DNA from 4 places in the Clostridium oceanicum genome. Region 2 is predicted to be linked to each of the others. Evidence: riboswitches for the same ligand, from Rfam matches in the RefSeq annotation. Region 2 holds a riboswitch; each other region holds the start of a gene.

Region 1 (3,217 bases), on a different contig from region 2:
AATATGGTTACAAAAAAACCAAACATAAACATTGCAGTACTGCCTATAAAGTAACCTAAAAAGCTAGAAAAAAGCACTCCTTTTTTACTAGTTCCATTCTTAGTAAAATCACCAATTACAGGTAACCAAGAAACAGGCATTGCAATTGAAAGTTCTAAAGCTGTAGTGAAATTTAAGTTTCCCCTAAGCTCTATAGATTTAGATAAATCTATTTTAGAAAACATAAATATACATAAAATTATTAATGAAATAACACAAATATCATTAACTTTTTTAGAATAATTAAAAAATGAGTAAGACCATATTATAACTATTACAGAAACAATCAGTAGGGATGTTTTGTAAGATATAGATAAAATAGGGCCAATAGCTCGTCCTCCTTGAATTATCATTATGGCAGACCAACCAAGAAGTTGCATTACATTTATAATAGAGACTATTTTTGCACCTAAAGAACCTAGGGAATTATGTATTGATTCCATAGCAGTACATTTATTAGAAAATGATATATATCCACCAAAAGACAATAATAATGTTCCTAATATGTGTCCAAGTATTATAGCTAAAAGTCCTTTAGAAATACCTAAAGGGGCTATAACAGAGCCTGTATATATTTCTGCTATAGAGATAGATGCTCCAATCCAAAGTAAAAACATAGATGGATTTTTTATTTTATTTGAGTTATTCAAAATCTACACCAGCTTCTTTATAAAGTTCAACTAAATGACCTACAGGGCCAACGCCTTTTCCTATTGAAAAAGAATTTTCTATAGCTTTTGTAATATAATCTTTTGATTTTTTAACAGCAGTTTCAATACTGTGATTTTTTGCTAAATATGAAGCTATAGATGAAGAAAGTGTACATCCTGTTCCATGAGTATTTTTTGTTTGGATTCTACTACCTTCTATTTTTATAAAATCTTTTCCAGTATATAAAATATCATTAGCATCATTACATCTGTGACCGCCTTTTATAAGAACATATTTTGGTCCCATCTTAGATATTTCTAAGGCAGCTTTTTTCATATCTTCTTCATCTTTTATTTTCATATCAGTTAATGTTTCTGCTTCTGGAATATTAGGGGTTACTACATCAGCTATAGAAATAAGTTCTTTTATTTTTTCTACAGCTTCAGGTTTTAATAAAAAGTAGCCACTTTTGGATATCATAACAGGGTCTACAACTATATTTTTAGCTTTGTATTCTTTAAGTAGGTTTGTTATAGTTTCAATTATTTCACTGTTTGAAACCATTCCTATTTTTACTGCATCTACATTTATATCATCAAAAATACATTTTATTTGAGCTTCTACAATTTTTTTATCAATGTCTTGTACATCAACCACTCCTAAAGTATTTTGAGCTGTTACTGCAGTTATTACACTCATACCAAATACGCCTAACGCGCTCATAGTTTTTAAATCCGCTTGTATACCTGCACCACCTGAGCTATCTGATCCAGCTATTGTTAAAACATTTTTCATATTAAGTACCTCCTAGTTTATGATTAAGTTTGAATTTTAGTTTATATCTTAAATTAAATCTTGTTATTTTTAATAAAAAAATGCCACTTGTAAGAAAAGCAGCATGGTTTTATTATATATAATATGTAGATATTATACTACTTCCCTTCGCCAGTATTATCTGGTATCAGGTTCAAAGGGTTAGAACTTATGCTCTTCTCAGCCAAATAGGCACCCCCGTAACAAAGGTATTTAATTTTACAATTATATTGTATACTTAAAAGATAACATTTTCAATATTTTAAGATTTATATGAAATATGAATTTAAACCACATTTGTACAAAAAAAGTTTAGTAGTGGTACTTTATTATATTTTATAAATGTATAAAATGAATTAAGAGGGTAATTAAATACCAGAGAGTATTGGAGGAGTATATATGAAAATAGGAGTAGTAATGGGAGGTATATCTTCAGAAAGAGAAATATCTTTAAATTCAGGTAAAGAGATAATGAAATATATAGATTCTGATAAATATGATGTAGTTCCTGTAGTTATAGATAAAAAAGAAGATATTGTAGAAAAATCAAAAGGTTTAGATTTTGCTTTTATAGCTCTTCATGGGAAATTTGGGGAAGATGGAGAAGTGCAATCAGTCCTTCAAACTTTAGACATACCTTATTCAGGATGTGGACCATTAACAAGTGGTATTTGTATGGATAAAGATGTTACAAAAAGAATGCTTAAAAGTGCAGATATTAATACAGCAGATTGGATTAATGTAACTAAAATAGATGAAATAGATTATGAAGCAGTAGAAAAAATGGGCTATCCAGTTTTTGTTAAACCTAATAGTGGAGGTTCTAGTGTAGCTACTAATTTAATAAAATCAAAAGAAGGTTTAAAAGAAGCTGTAGAGTTAGCATTAAAATATGATAAAGAAGTTATGATAGAACAATATATAAAAGGCGAAGAAATAACTTGTTGTATGTTAAATGAAAAGATGCTTCCAGTTATAGCTATAAAACCTAATGGAGAGTTCTTTGATTTAAAATGTAAATATGATGGAAGTTCAGAAGAAGTTATAGTAGATTTAGAGGAAAAACTTCATAAACAAGTAGAAAAAATGGCATTAGGTTGCTGGAAAGTATTAAAATGTGATGTTTATGTTAGAGTAGATATGATAGTTAAAGATTCTATTCCTTATGTACTAGAATTAAATACATTACCAGGAATGACTAAAAATAGTTTATTTCCTAAGAGTGCAAATGCAGTGAATATGTCTTTTTCAGATTTATTAGATGTTATGATACAAGATTCTTTAAAAGTAGAAAGATAATTTTTATGTAAAAATATATAGATATATAACTTTGAAAGGATTCTCTAAAAAATTAGAGAATCTTTTTTTATTGCACTAGTTTTTTATTTATGTGAAAATTAAAGAGAGGTGATTTAATGTTATTTGATATAAAACTGGACAAAAACTCCCCTGTTTATATACAAATAGGGAATTACATAAAATCTATGATATTAAATGGGATGATAAGAAAAGAAGAAAAATTACCTTCAACAAGAGAGCTATCTAATATGTTAAAGGTTAGTAGAAATACAATTATATATGCATATGAGTATCTTCAAGATGAAGGTCTTATATATACAAAAAGAGGAAAGGGGGCTTTTGTATGCGATGTAAGTATAAATTTGAAAAAAGATAACTGGAATATAAAATGGGATAGACTTATAAATGATTATGG
Region 2 (3,217 bases):
TACTGTTGTTATTGGTGATAAAGAATTTTCAGAATTTGGAAATGGTAAAATACTTGTAAATACAGGTCTGTCACCCTCTTTTGAACTTAGAGCTTTTGACAAATGGATAAAATGTAAAGGTAACTTTGCATTATTTGATATAAGTTCAACAACAGAAGAATTTAGAACTAAATATAAAGATTATCCTAATGTAATAATAAGTAATACTGTTTCTGGTTTTACTAAAAATGCACGAGAAAGATTAGCTCATAAGGTTATTTACAATTTAGAAAATGTTATTAAGTCAATTTCAGATTAAACTTTTAATAAATGCCTTACTAAAACCAATTAAATATATATTTTCCTATAAAAATAGTTTACCATCATACATTAATGGTAAACTATTATTCTGTAACTATATTTAAAAATTATCTTAATCTAAATTTTATTTTTTCCATTATTATATCATCAGAAATATTAAACATATTATCTAAAAGATCACATCTAAAACTTCCAGTACCTTTAGCATTCTTTGAAAGTTCACCACATATACCCATAAGAGCTACAGCTAAAACTGTACCTTGTAATATATCTAATGAAGAAATATAAGTAGCTATAAGGGATGTAAGCATACAACCTGTCCCTGTTATCATTGAAAGCATTTCACAGCCATTTTTTATTAAATATGTATAAGTTCCATCTGTTATTATATCTACTACTCCTGTTACTGCAATAACAGCTCCTGTTTCTATAGAAAATTTCTTTATCATTTCTATATTCTCATCAAAATTTTCCTCTGTTACAATATCTTTTTCTCCAACATCAATTCCTTTTGAATCATTTTTTATCCCACATATTGCTTTTATTTCGGACATATTTCCTTTTATAACAGTTGGATGACACTTTAAAATATACTTTTTTGCATATTGAAGTCTAAGTGTACTGCATCCAACACCTACAAGATCAATTACTTGTGGAATATTGTTTTCATAAGCTATTTTCCCAGAAATAAGCATAGATTCCATTCTAGTATCTGTTATATTTCCAAGATTAACTCCAAGCCCACTAGATTTAGAAGTAATTTCTGAAACTTCTAAAGGATGCTGGGCCATAATCGGTTTCCCCCCAACTGAAAGAACTATATTTGCACAATCATTTATTGATATAGGATTAGTTATACAATGTATTAATGGTTTTTTAGATTTAACACTCTCTTTTATTTCCAATAATTTGCTTATTATTGTTTTTTGGTCTATCATAAATTTTTGCCCCCAAACTCTTTTGAATTTTTTGAAGCATACCTATTCTACTTAAAGAACCTAGAAAAATAAATGCAATTGTTCCCCCTATAAGGGTAGCCATAATAAATGAAGGAACGTAAAACATCCATGTAAGTCCAGTTCTTCCCATTAATATAGCCATAACAGGGTATGAAACTATAGATCCTATTATACCAGTTCCTATAACTTCACCTATAACAGCAAAAATTATCTTTCCTTTAGATGCTCTATACAAAACTCCAGATAAAAATGCTCCAAAAACCGCTCCTGTTAGTGCAAGTGGTGGAATTCCCATAAAAAACATTCTTATAACACCAATTAATGTAGCACAAAGCAATGAATACCAAGGTCCAAGGATAACTGAACATACAATGTTTATAAGATGCGCCATAGGACATAGCCCTTCTACTCTAAGTATTGGAGAAATTATAACTCCCATAGCCACAAGCATTGCTAACATAAGTTTTTTTAATAAATTTGAATTTTGCCTCATAAAAAAATACCTCCTTAATAATATTTAAAATTCTACAAATCACATAGGAAATAAATACCATTAATAAGATATAGTTTTAGTACAATAAAATAGCAATTTCCTATATGAAATATCATATCAGACGGTCGAAGCTCAAAAGCTTCCTCTCACCTTGAAACACAAGTTCCCTCGCTATTTAATTGTGTTTTGCCATAAAAACTCAAGGCGCTCCCCTTTAGTTTTTAATATATAAAGTTTTAAAGCATAAAAAATAGGATACACGGAATAATGCGTATCCTATATATACTCTAAAACTTTATAAGCTGCTAGTATAAATATATTATTTCCTTACGCCGGCATTATCCGAATCAAGTTATGGGTCGAAGCATAAACTTCCTCTCAGCCTTAAATAAAGCTCCCCTTTTAAAAAATTATACCATATAAAAAATTTTTATACAATATTTCCTTAAATGCTGAATTTCCTAATACTATATTAATTTATTTTCAACTTATAATATAACTTGCATGAGTTAATTTATCATACTATTAAAATTAATTTAAACTAAATATATTTAATTGGTTAGTTTTAAAAATTTAACAAATTCCTTTTAAATAATCTAAATATAAGGTTAAAATAGCATAATACTTTATACTACATCTGTTATATTTATATTCTTTGTAGTCTTTAAATCAATAAAGTCAGAACCTATTGTTAATAAAGGCCTATCTATATTGTCTATATCAATTTTTATTATTTTTGCAATTTTACCATTACTTAGCTTAACTTTTTCTCCTATATAACAATTAATAATTCCTTCAATAAATTTATTTACATACTTATAATCTAATTTGTTTACACTTTGATTTTTTATTATTTTAAGTGCTTCAAAAGAAGTCCTTGTTTTTTTATAAACTAAACTTGATGTCATGGTATCAAATTCATCTGCAATAGCAACTATTTTAGCAAAATCATGGATTTTTTCACCTTTAATTTTTAAAGGATATCCTGTTCCATCACATCTTTCATGATGCATAAGTATTCCCATCAAAATCGATTCATCTATATTATGTATATTTTTTGCTATTTCATATCCAACAACTGCATGAGTTTTAACTTCACTAAACTCATCATCTGTTAATATTCTTCTTTTATTTAAAACTTCCTTATCTATTTTTATTTTACCTATGTCATGGAGAAATCCAGTATAACTTAAATATAATAATTGTTCTTTAGAAAAGCCTAACCATTTTCCTAACATGTAGCTTAATATTCCTACATTTACACAATGTTTATATAAACATTCATCTTCTTTTCTATAATCCATAATACTTTTAAGAATAATACTATAATCTTTCATCTCTTCCAAAACATATTCTTGAATATTTTTAAATTCTAATATACTTATTTTTGAATTTGAATCAAGCTTTTCATATATGTTTTTAAGATTTTTATGAACTTGTAACAATATTTCTTTTTTTCTACTAA
Region 3 (3,217 bases), on a different contig from region 2:
CTTTCTTTTATAAATCACCAATATAGGTAACCTTTTTATTTTAAAAAATTATTTATCACCATAATATCCATTAAAACACCCTGTACACATTGGAATATTTAATCTCAAGCATTTACTCATAGCTTTTAAACTTAAAAATCCTAAACTATCTGCTCCAATAAACTCTTTCATTTTTTCCAAGCTTTTGTTAAATGATAATAATTCTTTTGAAGTTTTTATATCTATTCCTAAATTACAATTAGATTTAACTATAGGAGATGCTACTCTAAAGTGTACTTCTAAAGCTCCTGCTACTCTTAATTTTTCTACTATTCTTTTGCTACTAGTACCTCTTACAATAGAATCATCAACAATAATTACTCTTTTATTTTTAACACACTCTTTTATTACACTAAGCTTAAAATTTATATTTTTATTTCTTTTCTCTTTATTAGATTTAATAAAATTTCTTCCTGCATAAGGATTTTTTATAATTCCTATTTCATAAGGAATTTTAGAAGCTTTTGAAAATCCTATAGCTGCAAGAAGTCCTGAACTTGGCATTCCAATTACTATGTCACCATTAGCTGGACATTCTTTATACAAAAGCTTTCCACTATTTATTCTAAAATCATAAACACTATTTTTGTCTATAATACTATCTTCTTTTGAAAAATATATATATTCTAATGCACAAGTATGTGGGGTTTTATATTTAAATTTATTTATAGAATTTATTCCACTATTATCTATACATACTATTTCTCCTGGATTAACATCTCTAAGAACTTGTCCATCTAAAGAATCTAAAACACAACTTTCTGAAGTTAAAACATAATCTTCTCCTATTTTCCCAATACAAAGAGGTCTTATTCCCTTAATGTCTCTAAAACCTATAAGTTTTTCTTTAGTTAAAACTACTACTGAAAAAGCACCTTTTAACATATTTAAAATTTTTAATACTGCCTCTATTAAAGTTTTTCCTTTTTTTATTTCATATATTAAAAACTTCAATATTATTTCAGAATCAGAGGTTGTATTAAATTTAATACCTTTAGTTTTTAATTTATCTTTTATGCAATTTACATTTATTAAATTACCATTGTGGGCTATTGCTATATCAAGCCCATCATTTTTTCCATCCATAGGTTGAAGATTTTTTAAAGAATTATCTCCATATGTAGAATATCTAACATGTCCGATTCCTGAAGTATATTCAGTTGACCCTATAAATTCTTTATTAAATAAATTTGAAACTTCTCCTAAATTTTTTTCAGTTTCTATTCCCTTTTCAGTAATAACCGATACCCCTGCTCCATCTTCACCTCTATGTTGAAGTGACATTAATGCTGGATAAAAAATATCTCTTAAGTTACTATATTTGTTTTTCCATATTCCAAATATCCCACATTCTTCTTTAAATTTGTCATTTTCATAGTCAATTAACATACCATGCCCCTTTTATATAAATAAAATAGAGCTTACCTAAAAGGTAAGCTCTTAACAATCATCATATATGACATTTAATATCATGGTCGTATGCTCCCTACGGCAATTTTAATTACATCAGGTTCAAAGGGTCGGAAATTTTTCCTCTCAGCTTTTAACTAGCACCCCTGCACTAAGGCATATTCATATAAATATTCCTATGCCTAAACTATTTAATTTTCTAACTAAAGTATAGACCTTTTTTATTCATCTGTAAAGGTTTATACATAATTTTTTCATATTTTATCCTTTATACTATAATCTATTATTTAGAATCTATATAAATAATTATATTATTTCAGTTTCAACATTTAAGACTAATGCTTCTGTGTTTCCTTCTATATAATTCATTACATTTTGTATAATAGAATCAGCTTGTTTAGTAGTATTACTAACACAAACTACACCTATAACAATGGACTGATGTAAATCCTGATCTTCAACTTCTGCTACTGAAACATTAAATTTATTTTTCACTTTTGCTATAATACTTTTAACTATCATTCTTTTCTCTTTTAGAGAGTGAACCCAATTAGCATGTAAATGAATTTTTCCTGATCCTATAATCATTTTGAGTCCTCCTTAATTTATATATTAACTTTTTATAGCTTTTAAAATATTATTCCCTCTTTAATGAAAAATTACTTATAATCTAATATTAGCTATGTTAATAACAATCTTTAATTCTGTATAAATTTATAGATATTTTTATAGATACAATAAAAAAAACAATACTAATTATAAAAAATAGAAGCCAATTATTATTGAAAAAATTTTCTATAATAACTCTCCTATCTATATATATATTAGGAGAAATACCTATTATAATATATGAAATTTGAGTAATAGCTCTACATTTATTTGTATTAAGTTTAAAACATATAGGATAATATACCGCCATTAAAATCATACATATAGAAAAACAAATTGCAATATATCTAAAATTAATCAATCCTCCTAGTATACTTATATTTTCCACATTAAATAAAAATTTCAAAGCTACACATAGGATTATATTTAGTATATATGTAATCAAAACAACTATAAGAACTTGTATATATTTTGATATAACTACCTCATCTTTATTTATAGGTAAACTTCTTATAATAAAATTTCCTTTATATCTAAAATCTATAAAATTACAAAAAAATATGTACATTATGCTGGTATATCCTACTACATAAATATATACTCTATATTTATTAGGATTTAACAAAATAACACTTCCAGTTATAGCCATACCGATACCTAAACAAATTATAATATATATTTTAGATATTATAAAATCTTTTTTAAGTAAATTAAACATAGAATTTTTATCCTCCTTAATCTATATCTTTATTTTCATATATTTTAATAGATATTAAAATAGATAATAAAAAGATAGATATTACTGCAAAAAATAATATGAAATATACAGACTTTTCTAAAGAAAATCTATATATCAAATAAGTTTTTAAATTAGCTTTTACAACATCTATAAACATAAAATAAGAGAAAAAAATTATAAATCTAATAATTCTATTTTTAAACTTTATATATATAGGAATTTCAATAGAATAAAAAAATAAAATTATCATCAGTAAATCCAAAATAAAATATAAGCTTAATCCCTTACTAAATTTAGCATAAGTAAATAAATTAGTTGTATAAAATAAAATATATGTAATGATACCATATATTGCTGTATGTATTATCACAGATATATATTTTGAAATAACAATTTCTTTTTTTGTAACTGGTAAAGAAT
Region 4 (3,217 bases), on a different contig from region 2:
ACGGATATTCATGTTCCCCCTAAGAGCTATTTTGAAAAATTAAGAAAAGTTTGTGATGAAAATAAAATACTTTTGATTTTTGATGAAATACCAACAGCAATTGGAAGAAGTGGAGAGTTTTATGTTCACCAAAACTTTAATGTAGAACCAGATATACTTGTACTTGGTAAAGGTCTTGGGGGAGGAGTTATTCCTCAAGCTGCAGTACTTACAAAATCTAAATATGATTTAGCAGAGGATATATCATTAGGTCATTATACTCATGAAAAACCAGCATTAGGTTGTGCAGCAATATGTGCTACCATAGATTATATTGATGAAAATAAACTTGTTTTTGAATGTAAAAAGAAATCAGAGTTTGCAAAGAGGTGTTTATCTAATCTTTATGATAAGCATGAATGTATTGGGGATTTTAGAGTACAGGGACTTTTGATTGCATTTGAATTTGTAAAAGATAGAATTTCAAAAGAAAAAGATAATAGTATTGCTGAAAAAATATTATATTATTGTCTAAATAAAGGATTGTCATTTAAAATAGGATCTGGTAATTGTCTTATTTTTCACCCTCCTCTTATTGTAGAAGAAGAAGAATTGTTATTTGCTTTTAATTTGATTGATGAAGCAATAAAGACACTTAAATAAATTTTAGAATTTAATATAGATTATATCTAAAATAATAATCATAAGTAATTATTTAATATAAAGTATTTACAAATAAAATTTTTAGAGTTAAAATAAATATAAAATTAAATATAGTAAAAAGTTGCTAGGAGTGCCTTGTTATGGCTGAGATCGATTTTATCGGAATCCTTTGAACCTGAAATAATTAATATTAGCGTAGGAAAGCATTATTATAATTAAAGTAAATTTTATATTTGGTTATAAATAGAGCTTGCCTTTAGGTGAGCTCTTTATTTATATGCCTATAAAATTATTTATTTGATTATTAATGGGTTAATATTTTTTAGTATAAATTTTTGAAAATAAATAAGAATTTTTAGCAAAGTAAAAAATTTTATAGATATACATGTTTTAGCTTTTTATTATTTAATATATCAAAAATCATTAATATATTTTAGTATTATGTAAATAAAAACAATAAACTTAAAATTAAAGATTTATGTTTAGAGGGGGTAATAACAGTAGAAAATGCTGAAGGTAAAGAATTATATCTTATAACTAATAGAAAACTTATAAAAGAAGGTGATATACAAACTGTTATAAGAAAAGCTATAGATGGAGGAGTAGATACTGTTATATTAAGAGAAAAAGATTTATCATTTGATGAGCTGTATCCTATAGCATATAAATTAAGACAAGTTATAGATAATAAAAATAAAACTGAAGGTAGTAATAAGAAAATAATAATTAATTCAAATATTGATGTGGCTAAAGAAATAAATGCAGACGGTTTTCATACTAATTTTGAAAACTTTATAAATAAAAATATTGAGTTTAATGGTTTGATTGGAGTTTCAGTTCATAGTTTAGAAGAAGCAGTACTAGCAGAGAAAAATGGAGCAAGTTATCTTCTTGCAAGTCACATATATAAGACAGATTGTAAAAAGGGATTAAAACCTAGAGGGTTAGACTTTATAAAAAGTATAAGAGAAAATACATTTATACCATTAATAGGGTTAGGTGGTATAAATGATGAAAATTTAGAAGATGTGATTTTAAAAGGAGCAGATGGAATAGCTGTAATGTCATATATTATGGCAGATGAAAATCCTTTTAAATCAGCTCAAAAATTAAAGAATAATTTAATAAAAGTAAGATAGTTAAAAATAACACTATCTTAGCAATGAAACTAGACTGAATATTCATAATATATTGAATTTTTAGAGAAAGGAGAAGGGTATATGATAGTTAATGGTAAAAATATAGATTACAAAGAAGGAATTACTGTTGAAAATCTTCTTGATAAATTAGATTTAAATATGGACAAGGTTGTTGTAGAAGTTAATCTTAATATAATATCAAAAGAAAACTATAGTGATATTTTACTTAATAAAGAAGATAAGATTGAAATAATAAGCTTTGTAGGTGGTGGTTAATCTATGAGAGTATCTATAAATGAAAAAAGTTTTTATGTAAAAGAAAATAGTAGTATTTTTGATATAAAAAATAGATTTAAAAAAGATGCTGATGTAGTTATTTTAAATGGGTTTCCCATAGAAAAAGATGAGGTTTTAAAAGAAAATGATAAAGTAGTTTTAATAAAAAAAGGTGAGATTCCAAGTAAAGAAGAACTTGAGCATCTTTTAGTTTCTAGGCATACTCCAAAAGTTTATGACAAGCTGAAAAAAGAGGCTGTTGGTATTGCAGGACTTGGAGGGCTAGGATCAAATGTTGCAGTATCTCTTTCAAGAATCGGTATAGGAAAACTTGTTTTAGTAGATTTTGATGTAGTTGAACCAAGTAATCTAAATAGACAACAATATTTAATAAAGCATTTAGGAATGAAAAAAACAGAAGCCATGAAAGAAATGATTTCAGAGATTAATCCTTTTGTAAAAGTAGAAATAAAAGATAAGTATATAACAGAAGATAATGTATTAGATATATTTAAAAATGTAGATATTATAGTGGAAGCTTTTGATAGTCCAAAATGTAAGGCTTCTTTAGTTAGTGAAATTCTAACAAAAACAAAGGATAAAGTAATAGTTGCTGCATCTGGAATGGCAGGTTATTTTTCTAGCAATACTATAAAAACTAAAAAAATAAATGATAGATTTTATTTAATTGGTGATGAAGTAAATGAAGCAAAAGAGGGGTCAGGCCTTATGGCTCCAAGAGTTTCTATTACAGCTAATCATCAAGCTAATATGGTTTTAAGGTTAATAATGGGGCAAAAGGAAACATAAATAAAAATTAAGTTGTTATATTTAACTAACAGATGTATATAATATTTAAATTAAAATTATATATAAATTTTTGAGGCATAAATAAAAAAATAAGAAAGGAAAAGTATAGTGAACTTACTACATATTATTCATTATACAGGGTGATTATATGGATATTTTTAAAATTGGTGGAGTAGAACTTAAAAATAGATTATTTATTGGTACAGGAAAATTTCCAGATAAAAAAATGTTAACAGAGGTTATAGAAAAATCAGAATCACAGGTTATAACTATGGCTCTAAGAAGAGTAGATATAACATCTAAAGAAGAAAATGTTTTAGAATATATACCTAAAGATAGAATACTCCTTC

The links. A riboswitch is a leader RNA that binds a small molecule or an ion and turns the genes downstream of it on or off. The one in region 2 is predicted to bind thiamine pyrophosphate.
Region 1: it holds a riboswitch for thiamine pyrophosphate, as region 2 does, so the genes downstream of both, thiD (bifunctional hydroxymethylpyrimidine kinase/phosphomethylpyrimidine kinase) here and thiW (energy coupling factor transporter S component ThiW) in region 2, are expected to answer to the same signal.
Region 3: it holds a riboswitch for thiamine pyrophosphate, as region 2 does, so the genes downstream of both, purF (amidophosphoribosyltransferase) here and thiW (energy coupling factor transporter S component ThiW) in region 2, are expected to answer to the same signal.
Region 4: it holds a riboswitch for thiamine pyrophosphate, as region 2 does, so the genes downstream of both, ABDZ71_RS00420 (thiamine phosphate synthase) here and thiW (energy coupling factor transporter S component ThiW) in region 2, are expected to answer to the same signal.

The regions. Positions count from the first base shown of each region.
Region 1 is NZ_BAAACG010000008.1:716,453-719,669, reverse strand. Features, by position in the region: gene cytX (putative hydroxymethylpyrimidine transporter CytX) at 1-689, opposite strand, end outside; gene thiD (bifunctional hydroxymethylpyrimidine kinase/phosphomethylpyrimidine kinase) at 682-1,485, opposite strand; TPP riboswitch at 1,610-1,713, opposite strand; gene ABDZ71_RS09375 (D-alanine--D-alanine ligase) at 1,903-2,802, shown strand; gene pdxR (MocR-like pyridoxine biosynthesis transcription factor PdxR) at 2,919-3,217, shown strand, end outside.
Region 2 is NZ_BAAACG010000010.1:585,100-588,316, forward strand. Features, by position in the region: gene ABDZ71_RS13095 (NAD(P)-dependent oxidoreductase) at 1-298, shown strand, start outside; gene thiM (hydroxyethylthiazole kinase) at 408-1,205, opposite strand; gene thiW (energy coupling factor transporter S component ThiW) at 1,183-1,752, opposite strand; TPP riboswitch at 2,060-2,163, opposite strand; gene ABDZ71_RS13110 (HD-GYP domain-containing protein) at 2,379-3,217, opposite strand, start outside.
Region 3 is NZ_BAAACG010000019.1:337,702-340,918, forward strand. Features, by position in the region: gene purF (amidophosphoribosyltransferase) at 49-1,428, opposite strand; TPP riboswitch at 1,506-1,607, opposite strand; gene ABDZ71_RS18015 (DUF503 domain-containing protein) at 1,756-2,037, opposite strand; gene ABDZ71_RS18020 (ABC-2 transporter permease) at 2,135-2,776, opposite strand; gene ABDZ71_RS18025 (ABC-2 transporter permease) at 2,793-3,217, opposite strand, start outside.
Region 4 is NZ_BAAACG010000001.1:95,186-98,402, forward strand. Features, by position in the region: gene ABDZ71_RS00415 (aminotransferase class III-fold pyridoxal phosphate-dependent enzyme) at 1-642, shown strand, start outside; TPP riboswitch at 759-861, shown strand; gene ABDZ71_RS00420 (thiamine phosphate synthase) at 1,176-1,781, shown strand; gene thiS (sulfur carrier protein ThiS) at 1,863-2,057, shown strand; gene thiF (sulfur carrier protein ThiS adenylyltransferase ThiF) at 2,061-2,867, shown strand; gene ABDZ71_RS00435 (thiazole synthase) at 3,016-3,217, shown strand, end outside.